Regions from separate parts of the Streptomyces sp. NPDC050610 genome, predicted to be linked through region 2. Evidence: riboswitches for the same ligand, from Rfam matches in the RefSeq annotation. Region 2 holds a riboswitch; each other region holds the start of a gene.
The links. A riboswitch is a leader RNA that binds a small molecule or an ion and turns the genes downstream of it on or off. The one in region 2 is predicted to bind thiamine pyrophosphate.

Region 1 (7,876 bases), on a different contig from region 2:
CTGGTGGCACGGGCTGCTGCTCGGCTGCGCGGTCGCGGCCAGCGCCACGCTCGGCGACCTGGGCGAGTCCATGATCAAGCGGGACCTCGGCATCAAGGACATGGGCACGCTGCTGCCGGGGCACGGCGGGATCATGGACCGGCTGGACTCCCTGCTGCCCACCGCGCCGGTGGTGTGGCTGCTTATGGTGATCTTCGTCGGCAGCGGCTGACCTGCGCTTTTCCCGTCGAGGGGTCCGTTGTCCACAGGGCGGCGGGCCCCTTTCCGGATGTCTGCCACACTGGATGGACCATGCCTAAGCCCGGAGAACTCACTTTCGTCGCGCCGCGCGGAGCCAAGAAGCCGCCGCGGCATCTCGCCGACCTTAGCCCCGCCGAGCGCCGCGAGGCCGTGGCCGCGATCGGCGAGAAGCCGTTCCGTGCCAAGCAGCTGTCGCAGCACTACTTCGCCCGGTACGCCCACGATCCGGCGCAGTGGACCGACATCCCCGCGGCGGCGCGCGAGAGGCTGGCGGCCGAGATGCTGCCGGAGCTGATGAGCGTGTTGCGGCACATCTCGTGCGACGACGACACCACCCGCAAGACGCTCTGGAAGCTGCACGACGGCACGCTCGTCGAGTCCGTGCTGATGCGCTATCCGGACCGGGTCACCATGTGCATCTCGTCGCAGGCGGGCTGCGGAATGAACTGCCCGTTCTGCGCCACCGGCCAGGCCGGGCTGGACCGGAATCTGTCCACCGCCGAGATCGTCCACCAGATCGTCGACGGCATGCGCGCCCTGCGCGACGGGGAGGTGCCCGGCGGTCCGGCCCGGCTCTCCAACATCGTCTTCATGGGGATGGGCGAGCCGCTCGCCAACTACAAGCGCGTCGTGGGTGCGATCCGCCGGCTCACGGACCCCGAGCCGGACGGGCTCGGCCTCTCGCAGCGCGGCATCACCGTCTCCACCGTCGGCCTGGTCCCCGCGATGCTGCGGTTCGCCGACGAGGGCTTCAAGTGCCGCCTCGCGGTCTCGCTGCACGCCCCCGACGACGAGCTGCGCGACACGCTTGTGCCGGTCAACACGCGGTGGAAGGTGCGCGAGGTCCTCGACGCGGCCTGGGAGTACGCGGAGAAGTCCGGCCGCCGCATCTCCATCGAGTACGCGCTGATCCGCGACATCAACGACCAGGCGTGGCGCGGCGATCTGCTCGGGCGGCTGCTCAAGGGCAAGCGCGTGCACGTCAACCTCATTCCGCTCAACCCGACGCCCGGTTCCAAGTGGACCGCGTCGCGTCCGGAGGACGAGAAGGCGTTCGTCGAGGCGATCGCGGCCCACGGCGTGCCCGTGACCGTGCGCGACACGCGGGGCCAGGAGATCGACGGGGCCTGCGGACAATTGGCCGCTTCCGAGCGCTGATATGGTGCTTTCGCACAATTGAACAATCCGACAGGGGAGCGCACAGAGCGCTGAGAGTGCGGCTTGGCCGCAGACCCTCGGACCTGATCCGGGTCATACCGGCGTAGGGAGTCAGCTCACTCATGAACAGCAATGTCCGGCGTGCCATCGGCGCCGCGGTCGTCAGCGCCCTCGGCGTCACCGCGCTCGCCGCCTGCGGGGGATCCGGATCGTCCGAGGCGTCGGACTCCAAGACGGTCACCCTGGTCTCGCACGACTCGTTCAACGCCTCGAAGTCCGTGCTCGCCCAGTTCACCGAGAAGACCGGCTACAAGGTACGGGTCGTCAAGAGCGGCGACGCGGGCGCGGCCGTCAACCAGGCGATCCTCTCGAAGTCGCACCCGCAGGGGGACGTCTTCTTCGGCGTCGACAACACCCTCCTCTCGCGCGCCCTCGACAACGGGCTGTTCTCGCCGTACGAGGCCAAGGGGCTGGACCGGATCCCGCGCGATCTCCAGCTCGACGCGGCGAAGCACCGCGCCACCCCCGTCGACACCGGGGACATCTGCGTCAACTACGACCGCGCGTACTTCAAGGACCACAAACTGGCGCCGCCGCAGTCCTTCGACGATCTGGTCAAGCCGGAGTACAAGAACCTTCTCGTCACCGAGAACGTCGCCACCTCGTCCCCCGGCCTCGCCTTCCAGCTCGGCACCGTCGCCAAGTACGGCGAGGACGGCTGGCAGAAGTACTGGAAGCAGCTCAGGAGCAACGGCGTCGAGGTCGTGGACGGCTGGGAGCAGGCCTACAACCAGCGGTTCTCCGGCTCCGCCGCCGGCAAGAAGGCCAAGGGCGACAAGCCGCTCGTCGTCTCCTACGCCTCCAGCCCGCCCGCCGAGGTGCTGGACGCGAAGCCGCAGCCGAAGGAGGGGCCCACCGGGGTCGCGACCGGCACGTGCTTCCGGCAGATCGAATTCGCGGGGCTGCTGAACGGGGCGAAGAACACCAAGGGCGGCAAGGCGCTCCTCGACTTCCTGGTGGGCAAGGAATTCCAGGAGGACATGCCGCTCCAGATGTTCGTCAAACCGGCGAACCCGGACGCGAAGCTGCCCGAGGTGTTCACGAAGTACGGCGCGAAGATCTCCGCCCCCGAGACCCTGGCCCCGGAGAAGATCGCCAAGAACCGTGAGCAGTGGGTCAAGTCGTGGTCCTCGCTCGTCCTGAAGTAGCGCCCCCGGGGAACGCGCCGGACGGGCCCGATCCCGGCCGCGCGGCGGACCGCAAGGCCGCCGCGCGCGGCGTCGTGTCGCGACTCGCGCTGATGGCGGTGCCCTTCGCGTTCTTCGCCGCCTTCTTCGCCTATCCCGTCGTGGCGATCGTCGCCCGGGGGCTGAAGGACGGCGGGCAGTGGCAGTTCGGCCGGATAGGGGAGGTGCTCGGCGACCCGCAGATCGGCCACGTCCTGTGGTTCACCACCTGGCAGGCCGCCGCGTCCACCGCGCTGACCCTCGCCCTCGCGCTCCCCGGCGCGTACGTCTTCGCCCGCTTCGACTTCCCCGGCAAGCAGCTGCTGCGCGCCGTGGTCACCGTCCCCTTCGTCCTGCCGACCGTCGTCGCGGGCTCGGCGTTCCTGGCGCTGCTGGGCCGCGGCGGGCTGCTCGACGAGCTGTGGGGGGTCCGCCTCGACACCACGGTCTGGGCCATCCTCCTGGCGCACGTCTTCTTCAACTACGCGGTCGTCGTGCGGACCGTCGGCGGCCTGTGGGCGCAGCTCGACCCGCGCCAGGAGGAGGCGGCGCGGGTGCTGGGCGCCGGGCGCTTCGCGGCCTGGCGCAGGGTGACGCTCCCCGCCCTCGCGCCCGCCGTGGCGGCAGCGGCCCTGATGGTCTTCCTCTTCACCTTCACCTCCTTCGGCGTCATCCAGATCCTCGGCGGCCCGCGCTACGCGACGCTGGAGGTGGAGATCTACCAGCAGACCGCGCAGCTCCTGAACCTGCCGACGGCCGCCGTGCTCTCGATCGTCCAGTTGCTGGCGGTGTGCGTGCTGCTCGCCGTGCACGCCCGGACCGTACGCCGCCGGGAGTCGGCGCTCCGGCTGGTCGACGCGGCGCGGACGTCGCGCCGGCCGCGCGGCGCGGGGCAGTGGTCGCTGCTGGCGGGGGTGCTGGCCTGCGTCGCCCTGCTGATCCTGCTGCCGCTGGCCGTGCTGGTGCAGCGCTCCTTCGACGGCCCCGACGGCTACGGCCCGGTCTTCTATCGCGCTCTCGAATCGGCCGCGGACAACGGCGGCACCTTCGTCGTCGCGCCGCTGGAGGCGATCGGCAATTCGCTCTCCTACGGGCTCGCCGCCACCGCCATAGCCGTGGTCATCGGCGGGCTGGCCGCAGCCGCCCTGACGCTCCGGGGCGGAGCGAACGGCGGCGCGAAGGGCGGAGCGAACGGGGGCGCGAACGGGGGCGCGAAGGGCGCGGGCCGGCTCGTACGGGGCTTCGACGCGCTCCTCATGCTGCCGCTCGGCACCTCCGCCGTGACCGTCGGCTTCGGCTTCCTCATCACCCTCGACAAGCCGCCGCTGGACCTGCGGGACTCCTGGATCCTGGTGCCGCTGGCCCAGGCGCTGGTGGGCGTCCCCTTCGTCGTACGGACCATGCTGCCGGTGCTGCGCGCGGTCGACGCCCGGCTGCGGGAGGCCGCCGCGGTGCTCGGGGCGTCCCCGCTGCGGGCCTGGCGGGAAGTGGATCTGCCGCTGGTGGGGAGGGCGCTGGCGGTCGCGGCGGGGTTCGCGTTCGCGGTCTCGCTGGGCGAGTTCGGGGCGACCGTCTTCATCGCCCGGCCGGACAGCCCGACGCTGCCGGTCGCGGTGGCCCGGTTGCTGAGCCGGCCCGGGGAGATGAACTACGGGCAGGCGATGGCCCTCAGCACCATTTTGATGCTGGTGTGCGCGGTGGCGCTGCTGGTACTGGAGCGCATTCGCACCGACCGTTCGGGAGAGTTCTAGATGGCCCTGCTGCGACTGGACGGCGCGAGCGTCCGCTTCGGCGCGAGGACGGCGCTGGACGCGGTGGACCTGGAGGTCGCCGAGCACGAGACGGTGTGCGTCCTCGGCCCGAGCGGCAGCGGAAAATCCACCCTGCTGCGCGTCGTCGCGGGGCTTCAGCGGGCCGACGGCGGGCGGGTGACACTGGAGGGCCGGGACCAGAGCGGCATCCCGACGCACCGCCGCGGTGTGGGGCTGATGTTCCAGGACCACCAGCTCTTCCCGCAGCGCGATGTGGCCGGAAACGTGGCCTTCGGACTGCGGATGCGCGGGGCGGGCCGCGCCGAGCAGGCCCGTACGGTCGCCGAACTCCTCGACCTCGTCGGGCTGCCGGACGCACAGCGCCGCGCGGTCGGCACGCTGTCCGGAGGTGAGCAGCAGCGCGTCGCGCTCGCCCGCGCGCTCGCGCCGCGCCCCCGGCTGCTGATGCTCGACGAGCCCTTCGGCCAGCTCGACCGTGGGCTGCGCGAGCGCCTGGTGATGGAACTGCGCTCCCTCTTCAGAACCTTGGGCACCACGGTCCTCGCCGTCACCCACGACCAGGGCGAGGCGTTCGCGCTCGCCGACCGGGTGGTCGTCATGCGCGACGGGCGTATCGCCCAGAGCGGCACGCCGCTGGAGGTGTGGCAGCGCCCGGCCTCAGAATTCGTGGCCCGGTTCCTCGGCTTCGACAACGTCGTCGAGGCGGGTGTCTCCGGTGAGGCAGCCGAGACGGCCTGGGGCAAGCTCCCGGTGCGCCGAGGCGCGCCCCAGGGCGCGCAGCGGCTGCTCGTACGCCCGGCCGGGGTGCGGCTGACGGGCGTACGGGACGGGCTGCCGTGCACGGTGGAAGCGCGCACCTTCCGCGGGGACCATGTGGCGCTGCTGCTGCGGCCCGAGAACGGGCCGCAGCTGGAGGCGGCGTGCGCCCTGCGCGACGCGCCGGAGGCGGGCGCGCGGGTCGGCGTGGAGTTCGACGCGGACGAAGTGGTGGTGCTCAGCGCCCCGTAGCGCGGCCTCCCGGTAGCGCGGCCTCCTGTGCCGCGGTCTCCCGCGGCTCGGCTCCCTGCGGGCCCAGCAGCCCGGCGCGCCGTAGGCCGACTCCCCTTGGGGCGATTTCCCGTAAGTCAGCTCCCCGTAGGAGAGGCCGTACTCTGCCGCACAGTGTCGTCGGTGGCGTTGTCGGCGTCCGCCGGGAGGGGGTCCTGCGGCTGCGGCGCCGCCTCCGCGCCGCCCTCCGGCTGGCCGAACCAGGCCACGGCGACCGCGCCCGCCACCGCCAGGACGAACCCGAGGATCGCCACCCAGGCGAAGCCGGGCCGCGAGGAGTCGCCGAGCCACAGCACGCCGATCATGCCGGGCAGCACCGTCTCGCCCACCACCAGCGCGGCGGTCGCGCCGTTGACCGAACCGATCTGGAGGGCGACAGTGTGCAGGTACATGCCGCCGATGCCGGCCACGAGGATGGCGTAGAGGGCGGGGTCCGCGAGGAGCGTGGGCAGGTTGAACGGGTCGATGCCGTTCAGGACGCGCACCCCGACGCCCAGCGCGCCGAAGCCGAGGCCGGAGAGCAGGCCGGCCAGGATCGCGGCCCGCGAGCCGAGCATCCGCACGATCACCGTGCCGCCCGCCATCAGCACGATCGCGATCACCAGCAGCCACCAGTGGGTGGTCGTCGAGCTGCTGCCCCCGCCCTCGTGCCCGGCCGCCGTCGCCAGCAGCACCAGCGCCGAGCAGACGACGGCGATCGAGGTCCACTCGGGCCGGGTCAGCTTGATGCCGAGGAGCTTGATGCTCAGCACGGCGGTGATCACCAGGTTGGCGCTGATGACGGTCTGCGAGAGGAAGAGCGGCAGCAGCCGCGCGGCCAGCGCGCCGAGCGCGAACCCTATGAAGTCGAGCACCGTGCCGACCATGAATTCCCAGGTCACAGCGGCCTTCGCGGTGGACGACAGGCTGGGTCCGCCATGCTGCGTGGTGCCGGTCGACGAGGCGGCCGCGGCCTCTCGCCGAGCGGATTTGCGTGAGCCCACGGCTTGCAGGACAGAGCCTGTGCCGTAGCAGGCCGATGCCGCGACAGCCGTCAGAAGGCCGATGATCACCAGTAGCTCCGTTCGCGCGTGCGCACTCTGTGTTCTGTCAGGCAGACGCGCATTTCGGGGGAAGAGTTGCCTCCGGTCAAGAACTGGTCAAATATTAGTCATCCGCAGACCGGGACCGTCCCGCCGGGGCAGCCGCCCGCAGCCGGGCCAGCGCCTCGGGCGCCTCGTCCACCGAGTCGACGAGCGCGATGCGCCCGGCCATGGCGCGGCCCTCGGCCAGCGCCTCCAGCAGCGGCCAGGCCGGCAGGCGGCGCGTCCAGTGGTCGCGGTCGACCAGCACCATCGGGGTCGCCTCGCCGTGCGAGCCGTAGTAGTTCGACGTCGCGTTGTCGAAGATCTCCTGCACCGTCCCGGCCGCGCCCGGCAGGAAGACGACGCCCGCGTTGGAGCGGGCGAGCAGGCCGTCCTCGCGGATGGCGTTGGCGAAGTACTTGGCGATGTGGGCGGCGAACGCGTTCGGCGGCTCGTGCCCGTAGAACCAGGTGGGCAGGGCCACCGAGGCGCCGCCCGCCGGCCAGCGCTCCCGTACGGCGAAGGCGGCCGCCGCCCAGTCGCCGACCGAATCCACGAACGAGGGGACCTTCGCCAGGAGTTCGAGGGCTTCGTCGAGCATGGCGTCGCCGTACGGAGCCGCGTACGCGCCGAGGTTCGCGGCCTCCATCGCGCCCGGCCCGCCGCCCGTCGCCACCGTCAGCCCCGCCCGGCTCAGCGCCCGGCCGAGGCGGGCCGCGCCCGCGTACCCCCGCGAACCGCGCTCCAGCGCGTGCCCGCCCATGACGCCCACGACGTGCGCGCCGACGAGGAGTTCGTCCAGGGCGTCGGAGACGGAGTCGTCGTGGATGCTGCGCAGCATCGAGGCGAAGACGTCGCCATCGGGCCGGGTCCGTTCGTACCAGGCGTATGAGAGCGCGTCTGGCGTGCTCTCATAGCTCACCGCCAGCCCCTCGAAGAGCTCCTCGGGCCGGTAGAGCGAGCTCCGGTACGGATCGAACGGCAGTTCCGGTATGGGCGGGAAGACCAGCGCGCCCGACGCCCGTACCCGCGCCGCCGCGTCCTCGGGCATCCGGCAGCCCAGGAAGACGGCCTGATCGCACTCCACGGCCAGCAGCGCCGCGCCCCGCTCCGTCAGGTCGAGGGACTGGACGCGGCAGCCGCCGAGCGAACCGGCGGCCACGGCCGCGTCGAACTCCTCGACGGACGCGATCTCGCAGGGCGCCGCCGACGGGCGTGACGGCGCCTTCGGCTCCGCTGAGACGGGGCGGTGGACCTTGTCCCGCCCGGCCGGGGACTGGGGGCTCGGCTGCATCCGGCCATGCTAGACGCAGCCGCCGGACCGCCGTCGTCCGCGGCTTGAAACCCAGCCCGAGACCCAGCCCGAGAC
Region 2 (7,876 bases):
ACCACGCCGAGGAAGCCGAAGAAGGCGAGCAATCGCCAGCGCAGCCGTGCCTTGTGCTGGAGCAGCACCTCGCTCAGCAGCCAGAGGGCAACGACGCCGAACGCGATGTAGAGGACCGCCCAGCCCATATACGCCCCTCTCGTTCGGCCGCCCGCTCACCGGACAGGCCGTCAGGACCGCTGATGCAGTCCCAGATTCTCGTAGATTTCCAACGTCGCCGTGGAGTGGTTCAGGGTAATGAAGTGGAGTCCGGGGATGTCCTCAGCCATCAGCCGGGCGCACAGCTCCGTGGCGTACTCGATACCGATTGAGCGTACAGCGGCCGGGTCGTCCTTCACCGCGAGGATCCGGTTCGCCAACTCCGCCGGGAACGCGGCATTGCTGAGCTGTGCGAACCGCTCGATCTGCCGGACGTTCGTGACGGGCATGATCTCCGGAATGATCGGTGTCGCACAACTCGCCGCCGCGACGCGGTCCCGCAGCCGGAGGTAGTCCTCGGCGTTGAAGAACATCTGCGTGATGGCGAAGTCCGCCCCGGCGCGGCACTTGTCGACGAAATGCCGGACGTCGGTGTCCCAGTCGGTGGAACGCGGGTGCATCTCGGGGTAGGCCGCGACGCCCACGCAGAAGTCGCCGGACTCCTTGATGAGCCGCACGAGTTCGGCGGCGTAGGTGACGCCCTGGGGGTGCGCGACCCAGTCGCCGAGCGGGTCGCCGGGCGGGTCGCCGCGCAGGGCGAGCATGTTGCGGATGCCGGCGTCCGCGTACTGCCCGATGACGTTGCGCAGTTCCGTCAGCGAGTGGTCGACGGCGGTGAGGTGGGCGACGGGGGTGAGGGTGGTGTCGGTGGCGATCCGCTCGGTGGCCCGCACCGTCCCCTCACGGGACGAGCCGCCCGCGCCGTAGGTCACGGAGACGAACGTCGGCGCGACCGCCTCGACCCGGCGGATGGCGTTCCACAGCGTCCGCTCGCCCTTCTCGGTCTTCGGGGCCATGAACTCGAATGAGTAGGACCGCTCACCGGAGGCGAGCAGGTCACGCACCGTACGTGCGCGGTCTGTCCTGGTGGAAGGTGTGCCAAGGGCCATACGGGCAGGTTAACCGGGGTGTGCCGGGCCCCCAACCCTGTCTCGCGTTATGACCGTTTCGGCAAGCTTTCACCAAGCCTCGGCCGAGCTTTCGCCACGATCGTGTCCACCCCTTGGACACTCCGCCGGACATCCGCCGGACATCCGCCGGACATCCGCCGGGGTTCGGGGCGACTGTGGACCGCCCCGCTCCGTCACGCTCCGTATGCGCGAATGCGCTTGGCGAGACCGGCCGCGGCGGCTCCGGGATCGTCGGCCTCGGTGATCGCGCGCACCACGACGACCCGCCGGGCGCCCGCCTCCAGCACCTCGTCCAGGTTCGAGGCGTCGATGCCGCCGATCGCGAACCAGGGCCGTACGGGCGCCAGCGAGGCGGCATAGCGCACCAGGGGGAGCCCGGGCGCGTACCGCCCCGGCTTGGTCGGGGTGGGCCAGCAGGGCCCGGTGCAGAAGTAGTCCACGCCCGGCTCGACGGCCGCGGCGGCCGCCTCGGACTCGGCGTGGGTGGAGCGGCCGATCAGCGCGTCCGCGCCGAGGATCGCCCGCGCGGCCGGCACCGGCAGGTCGCCCTGGCCCAGGTGCAGCACGTCGGAGGCGATGGCGTGCGCGACGTCCGCCCGGTCGTTGACGGCGACGAGCTTGCCGTGCCGACGGGCCGCGGCGGCGAGGACCGCGAGGTGCTCCAGCTCCTCCCCCGCCTCCATGCCCTTGTCCCGCAGCTGGACGATGTCGACCCCCGAGGAGAGGACCGCGTCGAGGAACTCGGGCAGGTCGCCCTGGCGCTTGCGCGCGTCGGTGCACAGATAGAGCCGGGCGTCGGCCAGCCGCTCTCGCGCGCTCGCCCCGGCCCCGGCGGGTGCTGGGGCGGCTGATCCCGCCGCGGCTCCCGCGATTCCTGCGGCGTCGGTGGCGGCTGCGACATCAGTGGAGGTTGTGGCACCTGTGGCGGCCATGCGGCGGTTTCCCCCCGGGTCGGCGGTGTACGGGCCGGGGCTCACGGCCCCGGCCCGTACACCGGACGGTTGGATATGCGATGGATGTGCGGCTGTGGGCTGAGGCGCCTACGGACGGCGGATCAGCCGGCGAGCGCCGTGCTCGACGGGGCAGGGACGGCCGTCGTCCGGACCCGGCGCGCTCAGACGGCGAGCGCCTGGGCCCGGCGCTTCACCTCCGTGCCGCGATTCTCGCGCAGGGCCTGCGCCGGGGTGCCCGGCAGGGTCGGGTCGGGGGTGAAGAGCCACTCCAGCATCTCCACGTCACTGAAGCCGTCGTCCCGCAGGAGCGTCAAGGTGCCGGCCAGGCCCTTGACGACCTTGGCGTCGCCGATGAAGTCGGCGGGCACCTGGAGCGCCCTGTTCTCGCCACGGCGCACCGCGATCACCTGGCCTTCCTTGACCAGCTGCCGGACGCGCGTCACCTCGACGCCGAGCCGTTCGGCGATGTCGGGCAGGTTGAGCCAGGCGGGGACGAGAGCATCGATCTTTGCGTCAATCTCGGTCACGGGACAAGCCTGCCATCTAGGACTGACAGTCGGTAGCCGGGAGGCCCTGAGGCGCTCCGAGCCCGTGTCGCGCCCCGGCCGAAGCGCGCGCCGCCAGGCGCGCGTACCCGCGCGGGACACCCCTCGGAGCCCGTGTCCCGTCCCAGCGGAGCGCACCCGTGTCATGTCCTCGTCCGAGCGCCCCGGCCGTTTCGCGCCGGGCGAGCGCGCGCCGCCCGGCCACGCGCGCGTCCCCCTTGGGACAGGACACGTGCGCGTCCCCCCCCAGGACAGGCCACGCGCGCGTACCGCCCAGAAACGGACCGGCCCCCGTTTCCGCCCGGAAACGGACCGGCCCCCGCTACCGCCCGGAAACGGAGCGGCCCCGCTAGAAATGGAGCCGCCCCGCCGCCGGCCTCAGACCGTCGCCGACTTCAGCGGCACCGACGGGTCCGCGGCCTGCCGCTGGTCCAGCCGTGCGCCGCGCTCGATGAGCTTGCGGCCCTGCGCCAGGTCCCGGGGGCGGCCCACGGCGAGCAGCGCGACCAGGATGCCCTCGCGCAGCCAGCACACGGACCAGGCGGCGGTGGCGGGGTCGCCGCGCCACAGGAGTTCGTCGGCGGCGGCGTGGTGCCCCGCGTACTGCACGAACCGGCCGAACTGCTCGGACCAGAAGTAGGGCACCGGGTCGTACAGCGGCCCCTCGGCCTCGCCGTGCGCGATGTTGGCGGCGACGGTGCGCGGCCCCTGGAGCGCGTTGTCCCAGTGGTGCACCAGCAGCCGCTCGGCGTAGCGGGCGGACGGGAAGGAGGCGCAGTCGCCGACCGCGTAGACGTCCGGGAGGCTGGTGCGCAGCCGTTCGTCGGTGACCACGGACAGGTCCGCGGCCAGCTCGATGCCGGTCCCCGCCAGCCAGCCGGTGGCGGGGCGCGCGCCGATGCCGACGACCACCGCGCCGGCCGTCAGCCGGGTGCCGTCGTCCAGCAGCACGCTGCCCTCGGAGAGGGAGACGACGCGGGCGCCGGTGAGCAGTTCGGCGCCGCAGTCCGCGTACCAGCCCGCCATGTGGGCGGCGACCTCGGCGGGGAGGGCGCCCGCGAGCGGCCGGTCCGCGGCCTCCACGACGGTCACCTTGCAGCCCGCCTCGCGGGCGGCGGTCGCGAACTCCGCGCCGATCCAGCCCGCCCCGACCACCACGATGTCGTGCTGGTCGGCGAGGACCGGGCGCAGCCGCGTCGCGTCGTCCAGGGTGCGCAGCAGGTGGACGCCGGGGATGCCCTCGCTGCCGGGCAGGACGACGGGCTCGGCGCCGGTGGCGATGACGAGCCGGTCGTAGGGCTCGGGGCCGTCGGCGGTGTCCAGGACGCGCTCTTCGGGCCGCAGCCCGGTGACCTCGCGGCCGAGCCGCAGGTCGATGCCGAGGGAGTCGAAGTCCACCTCGAAGGCGGAGCCCTCGGACTTGCCGAGCAGCACGGCCTTGGAGAGCGGCGGTCGGTCGTAGGGCGGATGGGGCTCCGCGCCGAGCAGCGAGATCGCGCCGGTCCAGCCCTGTTCGCGGAGGGCGACGGCGGTCTGTACCCCGGCCACGCCCGCGCCGACGATCACGACGCGACGCCGGTCACTGGTGGTATTCGTCTGATCGCTCACCAGCTCACTGTATGGCGGCGGGCACGCTGTGCCGGAGCGTCGCGCAGAGAGATCTCCACCACAACCGGGGCCCGCGGCGGCCCGGTTGCGCGCCCGGCGGAGCCCCGGCCCGTATCGGACACTCCCCTTTCGGCCGATTCGGGGCGCGTACTAGGGTGACTTGGGTAGAGCACTCGCGGGAGCCCGGGCGGACCGGGCTGAGAGGGAGGCTGGACGGCCTCCGACCGTACGAACCTGATCCGGGTCATGCCGGCGAAGGGAGGGGCTGGACGCCCATGCACGCGTCTTCTTCGAAGCCACCGGGACGGGAATCGGCCTCCTGTGACGTCCTCGTCATCGGCGGCGGCATCATCGGCCTGGTCACCGCCTGGCGGTCGGCCCAGCGCGGGCTGCGCACCGCCGTCGCGGACCCCGCGCCCGGCGGGGGCGCCGCCCAGGTCGCGGCCGGGATGCTGGCCGCCGTCACCGAACTGCACTACGGCGAGCAGGACCTGCTCGCCATCAACCTGGCCTCCGCCCGCCGCTACCCGGCGTTCGCGGCCGAGCTGACCGAGGCGAGCGGCCAGGGGATCGGCTACCGCGCCTGCGGCACGCTCGCCGTCGCCCTCGACGCCGACGACCGCGCCCACCTGCGTGAACTCCACGAGTTCCAGCAGCGCTCGGGGCTCGACTCGCAGTGGCTGTCGGGGCGCGAGTGCCGCCGCCTGGAGCCGATGCTCGCGCCGGGCGTGCGCGGCGGCGTGCGGGTCGACGGCGACCACCAGACCGACCCGCGGCGCCTCGCCCGCGCCCTGCTGACGGCCTGCGAGCGCGCGGGCGTCGTCTTCCACCGGGCCGAGGCACGGCGTCTGACGGTCGAGGCGGACCGGGCGACCGGGGCCGAGCTGGCCGACGGCGTCCGGGTCGCCGCCGCCCAGACGGTGCTGGCGGCGGGCAGCCACAGCGCGCGGCTCGCGGGCGTGCCCGAGCACGTGGTGCCGCCGGTCCGCCCGGTCAAGGGCCAGGTCCTGCGGCTGCGCGTGCCCGGCCCGTACGCGCCGTTCCTCTCCCGGACCGTACGGGCCGTGGTGCGCGGCGGCCCCGTCTACCTGGTGCCGCGCGAGAACGGCGAGCTGGTCCTGGGCGCGACCAGCGAGGAGCTGGGCTGGGACACCACCGTCACCGCGGGCGGCGTGTACGAGCTGCTGCGCGACGCCCATGAGCTGGTGCCCGGCATCACGGAGCTGCCGCTCGTCGAGACCCTCGCCGGGCTGCGCCCCGCCTCCCCCGACAACGCGCCGCTGCTCGGCCCGACCGCCCTGCCCGGTCTCCACACGGCCACCGGCCACCACCGCAACGGCGTCCTGCTGACCCCGTTCACCGGCGATGTGATGGCCGAGGTGCTGACCGGCGGCGCGCTCCCGGCGGCGGCCCTGCCCTTCTCCCCGCAGCGTTTCCAGGCCCCCGCACCTCAGGAGCAGCCCGTATGACGCCCTCTCCGCCCGCCTCCGTCCGGCTCTCCCTCAACGGCGAGCCCCGCGAGATCCCCGCCGGTCTGACCCTGGACCGGCTGGTTGCCACGCTCACCACCGCGCACAGCGGCGTCGCCGCCGCCGTCAACGAGGCCGTCGTGCCGCGCGGCCAGTGGCCGGCCACCGCGCTCGGCGACGGCGACCGCGTCGAGGTCCTCACCGCGGTCCAGGGAGGCTGACCATGACCAACACCGCGTTCCTTCCGGGGGCCCCGGAAACGGAAGCGGCCGAGGACCCGCTGACCATCGGCGGCGCCGTCTTCGGCTCCCGGCTGATCATGGGTACGGGCGGCGCGCCCAGTCTGGACGTGCTGGAGCGCTCCCTGCTCGCCTCGGGCACCGAGCTGACCACGGTGGCGATGCGCCGCCTGGACGCGACCGTGCGGGGTTCGGTGCTGTCGGTGCTCGCCCGGCACGGCATCCGGGTGCTGCCGAACACCGCGGGCTGCTTCACCGCCGGGGAGGCCGTCCTCACCGCGCGGCTGGCCCGCGAGGCGCTCGGCACGGACTGGGTCAAGCTCGAAGTGGTGGCCGACGAGCGCACTCTCCTGCCCGATCCGATCGAGCTGCTGGACGCCGCCGAGACCCTCGTCGACGACGGTTTCACCGTGCTGCCGTACACGAATGACGACCCCGTACTCGCCCGCAAGCTGGAGGACGCGGGGTGTGCCGCGATCATGCCGCTGGGCTCGCCCATCGGCTCCGGCCTGGGCATCCGCAACCCGCACAACTTCCAGCTGATCACCGAGCGCGCGGGCGTCCCGGTGATCCTGGACGCGGGCGCGGGCACGGCCTCCGACGCCGCGCTCGCCATGGAGCTGGGCTGCGCCGCGGTGATGCTCGCCTCGGCGGTGACCCGCGCGCAGGAGCCGGCGCTGATGGCGGCGGCCATGCGGCACGCGGTGGAGGCGGGCCGGCTGGCGTACCGCGCGGGCCGCATCCCGCGCCGGCACTTCGCGCGGGCGTCCTCGGCGATGGAGGGGCTGGCGGAGCTGGACCCGGAGCGGCCGGCGTTCTGACCGGGCCCCGCCTGAACTGGCGTTCCGACCGGCCGTTCCGACCGGACCGCCTGACCGGCCGTTCCGACCGCGCGTTCCGACCGGGCCTGAGCGGGCACGTCCCCGTGTCCGACCAGGCGCGTTCCCGCGTCCGTACGCGTCGGCCGCTGTCACCGTTCGGCTTCAGTACGGCCGCGGCGGGCGCGCGGCGTCGGAGCTGTCGGTGACTGCTCGTAGACTCGTCTGCCGTGGATACGACCCTTCAGGACCCCCTCGTCGGGCAGCTGCTCGACGGCCGCTACCGAGTCGAGGCGCGCATCGCCGTCGGTGGCATGGCCACGGTCTACCGGGCCGTCGACACGCGGCTCGACCGCGTGCTCGCGCTCAAGGTGATGCACCCGGCGCTCGCCGCGGACGGCGCCTTCGTCGACCGGTTCATCCGGGAGGCGAAGTCGGTGGCGAGGCTCGCGCACCCCAATGTGGTGGGCGTCTTCGACCAGGGCACCGACGGCACGTACGTCTATCTCGCGATGGAGTACGTGGCCGGGTGCACGCTGCGCGACGTGCTGCGCGAGCGCGGCGCGCTCCAGCCGCGCGCCGCCCTCGACATCCTGGAGCCGATCCTCGCCGCGCTGGGCGCCGCCCACCGGGCGTCCTTCGTACACCGCGACATGAAGCCCGAGAACGTGCTGATCGGCGACGACGGCCGGGTCAAGGTCGCCGACTTCGGGCTCGTACGGGCCGTGGACAACAACACCACCGCCTCGACGGGGTCCGTGCTCGGCACCGTGTCGTACCTCGCCCCCGAGCAGATCGAGCACGGCACCGCCGACACCCCGGCGGACGTGTACGCCTGCGGGGTGGTGCTCTACGAGATGCTGACCGGCGCCAAGCCGCACACCGGCGGCACCCCGGCGCAGGTCCTCTACCAGCACCTCCACGAGGACATCGCGCCGCCGTCCGCGGCAGTGCCGGGACTGCCCGCCGTACTGGACGACCTGGTGGCCGCCGCCACCGCCCGCGACCCGGAGTCGCGCCCCGCCGACGCGGTGGAGCTGCTCGGCCTGGCCCGTACGGCGCGCGCCGGGATGAGCGACGCGGAGCTGGACGCGGTGCCGCCGCGGGCGCAGACGGCCGAGCACGACGGCTCCGA
Region 3 (7,876 bases), on a different contig from region 2:
GCCCGGGCCGGACGACGCCGCATGTTCGCTGGTACGTACGTACCGGCGGCACGCGTCAGCCGCGGTGCCCCAGGGTGTCGTCCAGCCAGTCGTAGACCTGCGCGTAGGCGAGCCGCTGGCCGCCGGCCTGGCAGTGGGCGTCGGCGCCCAGTTCAGGGGTGAACTCAAGGAATGTCTTCGGACCGGTCAGGTGCTCGAAGAGCTCCTCCGGCTGGCCCTCGAAGAACACGTCGGTGGTTCCGGAGCAGACCAGGACGGGGCAGGTGATCTTCTCGGCCACGCCGTCGCGCAGGTTGTAGTCGAGGAAGGTGGCGGCGAACTTGCGCGGGGTGTCGGCGCCCATGACGTACATGCCCTGTTCCATGGCCCACCGCATCTTCGGGCTGGCGGCCATGGCCTGCTCCAGGCCGGCGTCGACCTCGGGGGCGTGGTCGGCGCGCAGCAGTCGTGCGATCTCGGCGCGGTCGCCGGGGAAGGCTTCGGCCACGGCCGAGGCCAGGTCGTAGATGCCGTCGAAGGCGATGACGGCGGCGATGCGGTGCTCGAAGGCGGCGGCGCGCGGCCCGAGCATCCCGCCCATGCTGTTGCCGAACAGCGCGATACGGTCCGGGTCCACCTCGGGGCGGGTGAGGGCGTAGTCGATGACCGGGCCGACGACCGCTTCCCAGTCGGGGCGGAACACCATGCCGTGGTGGTGGCGGGTGCCCGGCTGCCCCGGCCCGTCGAAGGTCAGGACGTTGTAGCCGCGCTCGACGGCCGCGGCGCCGCCGCCGAAGTGCATCTCCTCGGCCGTGCCGTCGAACCCGTTGAACATGAGCACGGTCGGCCGGACGGCGCCCGAGTCGTCGGGCCGGTAGAAGTATCCGGGCAGGACGGTGTCCTCGTACGGGATCTCGACCAGCTCGATGGGCGGGGTGAACAGGGCGGCGGCCTCGCGGAAGCAGGCGACCGACGCGTCGTAGGCCCGCAGGATGCGGGGGTCGTCGGGGTTGCCGTGCAGGAAGAACTCGGCGCTGCGGTAGTAGTTCGAGGCCCGCAGGAAGGCATCGCGGGCGCTGACCCGGTGCCCGCCGTCCTTCGCCTTGCGGGCGACCTCCGCCACGCGCTCTCCCATGGCGAACCACTCGTCGTGCCAGCTGTCGTAGTCACCGGGGGTGATGCGCTCGGCGACGACCGCTGCCTCGCCGAAGTCGCCGCCCCCGTAGGCGCTGTGCCCGAAAACGCGCAGCGTCTCGAACCAGAACTGGCTGTTCTCCGGGAAGAAGACGGGCTTCATGGCCCCTCCTAAAAGTTGGTGGCGACTGCGTTAACCACGACGTTAGACCCATGGCGAGCACAAACGCAAGCGCTGACTGCGTTTGGCTAGAATGGGGCCATGAAGGAAGAGCAAGAGCGGGCCCGCCGCCCCGGCGGCCGCAGCGCCCGCGTCCGCACGGCGGTGCACCAGGCCGTCATGTCGCTGGTCAGCGAACGCGGATACGGCGGCTTCACCGTCGGCGAGGTCGCGGCCCGCGCCGGCGTCGCCGACACCAGCGTCTACCGCCGCTGGGGCAACCTCGAAGCCCTGACCACGGACGTGGCGATCTCCTGGCTGACCACCCAGTCACCGATCCCCGACACGGGCAGCCTCAGAGGCGACCTGCACGCCTACGCGTCCCACGTGGCCCGCGACATCACCGGCCCCGACGGCCTGGCGGTGCTCCGCCTGGTCGTGTCCCTCTCCGCGGCCGGCCAGGACGGCGAGCAGGCGCGCAACAACCTCCTCCTGGAGCGCCAGCGCCAGATGGACGCCATGCTCGACCGGGCCCACGCCCGCGGCGAACCCGCGCCGCGGTCCATGGAGGTGGTCGACCACATCCTGGCCCCGATGTACGTCCGCGTCCTCTTCGGCCTCACCGACCTCAGCCCCGACTACGTCGACGACCTGGTCGACCACCTGCTCCTCCGGCTGCCGAAGGGGACGTGAGACTGGGCGGCCGTGAAGCCGTGGCCAGGCGGGGCAGACGTCCTCGGCACGTAGGCACGTAGGCACGTAGGCACGTAGGCACGTAGGCACGTCATGCCGAAGGGCCCGAAGTCGCAAGGGCGAGTTGCGGCTTCGGGCCCGGTTCGTACGGTCGTACCGCCTCCGGCGCTTCGGTGGGCGGGGCGGCGCGTCAGTCCGCGATCGGCAGATACACGCGGTTGCCCGCCGCCGCGAACTCCCTGGACTTCTCCGCCATTCCGGCCTCGGCGTCAGCCTCGGCCTCGGAGTCGATCGACAGGTCCCCGCCGTGTTCACGGCGGATGTCCTGGGAGATCTTCATCGAGCAGAACTTCGGGCCGCACATGGAGCAGAAGTGCGCGGTCTTCGCCGGCTCGGCCGGGAGGGTCTGGTCGTGGAACTCCCGCGCCGTGTCCGGGTCGAGGGCCAGGTTGAACTGGTCCTCCCAGCGGAACTCGAACCGGGCGTCGGAGAGCGCGTCGTCCCATTCCTGGGCGCCGGGGTGCCCCTTGGCCAGGTCCGCCGCGTGGGCGGCGATCTTGTACGTGATCACGCCGGTCTTGACGTCGTCCCGGTCCGGCAGCCCGAGGTGCTCCTTGGGGGTCACGTAGCAGAGCATCGCCGTGCCCCACCAGGCGATCATCGCCGCGCCGATGCCCGAGGTGATGTGGTCGTAGGCGGGGGCGACGTCCGTGGTCAGCGGGCCGAGCGTGTAGAACGGGGCCTCCTCGCAGATCTCCTGCTGGAGGTCGATGTTCTCCTTGATCTTGTGCATCGGGACGTGCCCCGGGCCCTCGATCATGGTCTGTACGCCGTGCCGCTTGGCGATGGAGTTCAGCTCGCCGAGCGTACGCAACTCCGCGAACTGCGCCTCGTCGTTGGCGTCCGCGATACAGCCGGGGCGCAGCCCGTCCCCGAGCGAGTACGTGACGTCGTACGAGGCGAGGATCGAGCACAGCTCCTCGAAGTTCTCGTAGAGGAACGACTCCTTGTGGTGGGCCAGGCACCACGCGGCCATGATCGAACCGCCGCGCGAGACGATGCCGGTCTTGCGGCGCGCGGTCAGCGGCACGTACCGCAGGAGTACGCCCGCGTGGACCGTCATGTAGTCCACGCCCTGCTCGGCCTGTTCGACGACCGTGTCCTTGTAGATCTCCCAGGTCAGCTCCTCGGCCTTGCCGTCGACCTTCTCCAGCGCCTGGTAGAGCGGCACGGTGCCGATCGGCACGGGCGAGTTGCGCAGCACCCACTCGCGCGTGGTGTGGATGTTGCGGCCGGTGGAGAGGTCCATGACCGTGTCGGCGCCCCAGCGGGTCGCCCAGGTCATCTTCTCGACCTCCTCCTCGATGGAGGAGGTGACAGCGGAGTTGCCGATGTTGGCGTTGACCTTCACCAGGAACTTCTTGCCGATGATCATCGGCTCGATCTCCGGGTGGTTCACATTGGCCGGCAGTACGGCCCGGCCCGCCGCGATCTCCTCCCGTACGGTCTCGGGGGCCACGTTCTCGCGGATCGCGACGTACTCCATCTCGGCCGTGATCTCGCCGCGCCTGGCGTACGCGAGCTGTGTGACGGCCCGTCCGCCGTGGCCCCGGCGGGGCTGGCGCGGGCGGCCCGGGAAGACCGCGTCGAGGTTCTTGAGGCCGCCGCGCGGGGTGGTGTGCTTGAGGCCGTCGTCCTCCGGGCGCAGCGGGCGCCCGGCGTACTCCTCGGTGTCGCCGCGGCCGATGATCCAGTTCTCCCGGACCGGCGCGAGGCCGCGCCGGACGTCCGTCTCGACGGCCGGGTCGGTGTACGGGCCGGACGTGTCGTACAGCCGCACGTCCCGGCCGTTGGTGAGGTGCACCCGGCGGACCGGGACCCGCAGGTCCGGCCGCGTTCCGGTCACGTGGTCCTTGTGCCAGCCGAGCTCCGCGGAGCCATTGGCCGCCGCTGTGCCGCTGGTTTCGGGCGTGCGTGCATCCTGCTGCGAGGTCATAAGACCCAACTCCCTACGCCGGCATTACCCGGTAACAGGTTCGGCGGTCGACGCAGCGGCTTCCGTACGTACGTCCCGTACGGAGATCAGCGCCCTCTCAGCCCGGTGCTCCGAGCTCCCGCGATTGCAAAGGTGTCACTACGCTAACGGTTCGCCGCCCCCGGCGGCCAGGGGGCCTTGCGATGATCGGGCCGTGACTCGCACCCAGCCCGGTCCTCCCGCGCACGAGCAGGACCCCGCACACGAGCAGGACCCCGCGCACCAGACGGCCCGCGCGCCGCGGCTAGCCCATGGCCACTCGCACGCGCACAGCCACGGGCCCGCCGCCCCCGTCTCCCGTCAGCTGCGCAAGGTCATCGCGGCCGTGCTCATCCCGTTCGCCGTCGCCGTGGTGGCCGGGCTCGTGGTGCTGTGGCCCGGAGGGGCGCCGCCGCATCAGCACAGCGGGCTGGGGTTCGACCAGCAGACGGAATCGGGCCGGGTGGTGAAGGTCGAGGAGGTGAGCTGCGCGGCCGTGGGGGCGCAGCCGCAGGCCCCCTCGTCCGGCGGCGGAGGCGGACAAAACGGAGGGCAGGGCTCCGGAAGCGGTCAGCAACCTCCGAACGATGCGACCGGAGCCGGAGCCGGAGCCGGAGCCGGCAAAGAGTGCGAGAAAGCCACCCTGGAAGTCACCTCCGGCAAGGACAAGGGCCGGTCCTTCACCGAGATCGTCCAGCCGAGCGCCTCGCGCCGCTACTCGGTGGGTCAGAAGGTCGTCCTCGCGTACGCGCCGAAGGCCCCGAAGGACCTCCAGTACTCCGTCACCGACGTGGACCGCACACTGCCGATGGCGCTGCTCGGCGCGGTCTTCGCGATCGCCGTCGTGGTCGTCGGACGGCTGCGCGGCCTCTTCGCGCTCGTAGCGCTGGCCATCAGCTTCGGGGTGCTGACGCTGTTCATCCTGCCCGCGATCCTGCAAGGGTCGAACCCGCTGCTCGTCGCGGTGGTGGGCGGCAGCGCGATCATGCTGATCGCGCTCTATATGTGCCACGGCCTGACGGCCCGTACGTCCGTGGCGGTGCTCGGCACCCTGCTGTCCCTGATGGTCATCGGGCTGCTCGGCTCGGTGTTCATCGGCTGGGCGCACCTGACGGGCAACACCGACGACCAGACGGGCCTGGTACACGGCCTGTATCCGCACATCGAGATCCGCGGACTGCTGCTGGCCGGGGTCATCATCGGCTCGCTGGGCGTGCTGGACGATGTGACGGTGACCCAGACGTCCGCGGTGTGGGAGCTGAAGGAAGCCGACCCGCAGGCGAGTTGGCGCAAGCTGTACGGGGCCGGGATGCGCATCGGCCGGGACCACATCGCGTCCGTCGTCAACACGCTGGTACTGGCGTACGCGGGTGCTTCGCTGCCGTTGCTGCTGCTGTTCTCGATCGCGGACAGCGGGGTGGGGGCGGTCGCGACCAGCGAGATCGTCTCGGAGGAGATCGTACGGACCCTGGTCGGCTCCATCGGGCTGGTGGCCTCGGTTCCGGTGACCACGGCGCTGGCAGCGCTCGTTGTCAGTGCCGACCGGCACAATACGAGTACTGGGGTGAGGGCCGGGACGAAGACCGGGGGGAGGTCCGCGGCGAGGGGCGGCAGGCGACGCCGCGCCAAGTGACCGGAGGGGTCGCGCACAGCAGGGGGACCGGGGGAGCGGCCGTGGCCGCCGTACCCGGCGATCGGGGAGCTGCCGGTGATCGGTGAGCGGGGCAGGGTGACGGGGACGGTCGGGCCGGGGCTGGTCGGCGAGGTGATGGTGCGGGTGCGCGGCGGCGCCGAGGCGTTCCTCGCGTACGCGGTGGAGCCGGGCGAGCGGCTGGAGCGGGGCACGGTGGTGCTGGTCGTGGAGTATCAACCGCCGCGCACGGTCTACGTCATGGCCGCCTATGGGTGATGTATCAAAAGCGCACCAAGGATGCGCCTGTGCCTTCACCGAAGTCCTGGGCGGGAGCAGACTTTTTTGAACGCGGACCCCTTCTGGGGCCCGGCAGAGGGGGCGTGAGCACATGCTGTTCGGCATCGTGGCGGGGATCGTCGTCGTCGCATTCGTCGTTCTTATCGGTCTCTTCAAACTCATGTGGCGGGTCGCCGAGCCGAACGAGGCGCTCGTCATCTCCGGCTCCAAACACCGCACCGAGGGCCTTGAGGAGGGCATGGGCTTCCGGATCGTCACCGGGCGCGGGACGCTGGTGATGCCGGGTGTCCAGGTGGTGCGGAAGCTGTCGCTCGACCTCAACGAGGCCGAGCTGAACGTGGATTGCGTGACCCAGCAGGGCATTCCGCTGCGCGTGCACGGCGTGGTGATCTTCAAGGTGGGCGACGACTTCGTGTCGATCGCGAACGCGGCGCGCCGCTTCCTGGACCAGCAGAAGTTCATGGGCGAGCGGGTGCACAACGTCTTCGCCGGCCATCTCCGGTCGATCGTCGGCGGGTTGACGGTCGAGAACATGATCCGGGACCGGGAGCGGCTGACGGGCGAGACGCGGGCCGCTTCGGGGACCGAGATGGAGAAGCTCGGTCTGATCATCGACTCGTTGCAGATCCACGAGATCCAGGACCCGACCGGTTACATCAAGAATCTCTCCGCGCCGCACGCGGCGGCCGTGCACCGGGACGCGCGGATCGCCCAGGCCGAGGCGGACCGGCTGGCCACCGAGGCCGAGCAGCAGGCGTCGGCCCGGATGGCGCAGGCGACCCGCGACAGCGAGATCCTCCAGGCCGGCTATCAGGCCGAGCGGGACAGCGCGGGCGCCAAGGCCCGGCAGGCGGGCCCGCTGGCGGAGGCCGCCGCTCAGCAGGAGGTCGTGGTCCAGGAGACCCGGGTGGCGGAGCTGGAGGCGCAGCGCCGCGAGCAGATGCTCCAGGCGGATGTGCGCAAGCCGGCGGACGCCTCCGCGTACGAGAAGCGGACGCTGGCCGAGGCGGAGCGGGACGCCCGTATCTCGGGGGCCGAGGCGAAGGCGCGGGAGACGGAGCTGGCGGCGGTGGCCGAGGCGAACCGGGTCAAGACGGCGGCGGTGGCGGAGGCCGAGGCGACGAAGGCGCGCGGCACCGCCACGGCGGCGGCGACCCGGGCGACCGGTGAGGCCGAGGCCGCTGCGGCGCAGGCCAAGGGGCTTGCGGCGGCCGAGTCGGCGCGGGCGCGGGGCCTGGCCGAGGCGGAGGCCATCAAGGCGCGGGCGGCCGCGCTCGCGGAGAACCAGGAGGCGGTCGTCGCGCAGCAACTCGCCGAGAAGTGGCCCGAGATCGTCCAGGCGGGCGCCGGGGCGTTCGGGAGCGTCGATCACATGGTGCTGCTCAACGGCGCGGACGGGATGTCCGACATGTTCGCGAAGGCGCTCACCATGGGCGGTACGGGCCTGGGGCTGGCCCGCCAGTTGCTCGCGTCGATGGGCTCGGCGCAGGGGTCGGCCGAGGGGTCGGCCGAGGGTTTGAACGGCGCCGCGAGCGGCCGTGTTCCTCCCGCGGGCAGTCCGGCGGCCCGCTCGGGGGGCGGGGAGTCGGCGGCCGCGCCTCACGGCGCGTCCCCGCGTACCGAGCGTGTGCCGATCCGGGAGGAGGGCGGGGAGTCCGGCCGCTAACCGGCGTTCTGGCCCTCGGTGTTGCCGGCGAGGATGCGGTCGAGCGCGGTGGTGAGGTCGCATTCGAGGTCGGCGACCGATCGCTCCTCGCCGAGCGGGGCGATGCGGTCGGTGCGGTCGAGGAAGGCCACGAGGGGGGCGGCGCCGGCCCGGAACAGGGCCCGTTCACCGCCGACTTGCAGCCGGATGAAGACGTCGGAGAGGTGTTCGGAGGAGGCCGGCGCGATGTGCACGTCGCCCTCGCCGGAGGGCTGGCTCAGCCCGTCGAGCAGTAGTTCTCTGGCGAAGGCCCAGGTTACG

Region 1: it holds a riboswitch for thiamine pyrophosphate, as region 2 does, so the genes downstream of both, AB0I22_RS30300 (thiamine ABC transporter substrate-binding protein) here and thiO (glycine oxidase ThiO) in region 2, are expected to answer to the same signal.
Region 3: it holds a riboswitch for thiamine pyrophosphate, as region 2 does, so the genes downstream of both, thiC (phosphomethylpyrimidine synthase ThiC) here and thiO (glycine oxidase ThiO) in region 2, are expected to answer to the same signal.

Annotation. Positions count from the first base shown of each region.
Region 1 is NZ_JBFAIV010000030.1:90,382-98,257, forward strand. Features, by position in the region: gene AB0I22_RS30290 (phosphatidate cytidylyltransferase) at 1-211, shown strand, start outside; gene rlmN (23S rRNA (adenine(2503)-C(2))-methyltransferase RlmN) at 292-1,398, shown strand; TPP riboswitch at 1,421-1,525, shown strand; gene AB0I22_RS30300 (thiamine ABC transporter substrate-binding protein) at 1,521-2,606, shown strand; gene AB0I22_RS30305 (iron ABC transporter permease) at 2,699-4,375, shown strand; gene AB0I22_RS30310 (ABC transporter ATP-binding protein) at 4,376-5,404, shown strand; gene AB0I22_RS30315 (hypothetical protein) at 5,521-6,495, opposite strand; gene AB0I22_RS30320 (LOG family protein) at 6,590-7,801, opposite strand.
Region 2 is NZ_JBFAIV010000035.1:51,823-59,698, forward strand. Features, by position in the region: gene AB0I22_RS32210 (hypothetical protein) at 1-128, opposite strand, end outside; gene metF (methylenetetrahydrofolate reductase [NAD(P)H]) at 171-1,088, opposite strand; gene thiE (thiamine phosphate synthase) at 1,283-2,041, opposite strand; gene AB0I22_RS32225 (Rv2175c family DNA-binding protein) at 2,224-2,589, opposite strand; gene AB0I22_RS32230 (FAD-dependent oxidoreductase) at 2,986-4,215, opposite strand; TPP riboswitch at 4,381-4,493, shown strand; gene thiO (glycine oxidase ThiO) at 4,491-5,684, shown strand; gene thiS (sulfur carrier protein ThiS) at 5,681-5,905, shown strand; gene AB0I22_RS32245 (thiazole synthase) at 5,908-6,744, shown strand; gene pknB (Stk1 family PASTA domain-containing Ser/Thr kinase) at 6,972-7,876, shown strand, end outside.
Region 3 is NZ_JBFAIV010000001.1:415,279-423,154, reverse strand. Features, by position in the region: gene AB0I22_RS01960 (alpha/beta fold hydrolase) at 56-1,276, opposite strand; gene AB0I22_RS01955 (TetR/AcrR family transcriptional regulator) at 1,376-1,966, shown strand; gene thiC (phosphomethylpyrimidine synthase ThiC) at 2,157-3,962, opposite strand; TPP riboswitch at 3,956-4,094, opposite strand; gene AB0I22_RS01945 (YibE/F family protein) at 4,156-5,613, shown strand; gene AB0I22_RS01940 (hypothetical protein) at 5,689-5,889, shown strand; gene AB0I22_RS01935 (SPFH domain-containing protein) at 6,002-7,576, shown strand; gene AB0I22_RS01930 (SsgA family sporulation/cell division regulator) at 7,573-7,876, opposite strand, start outside.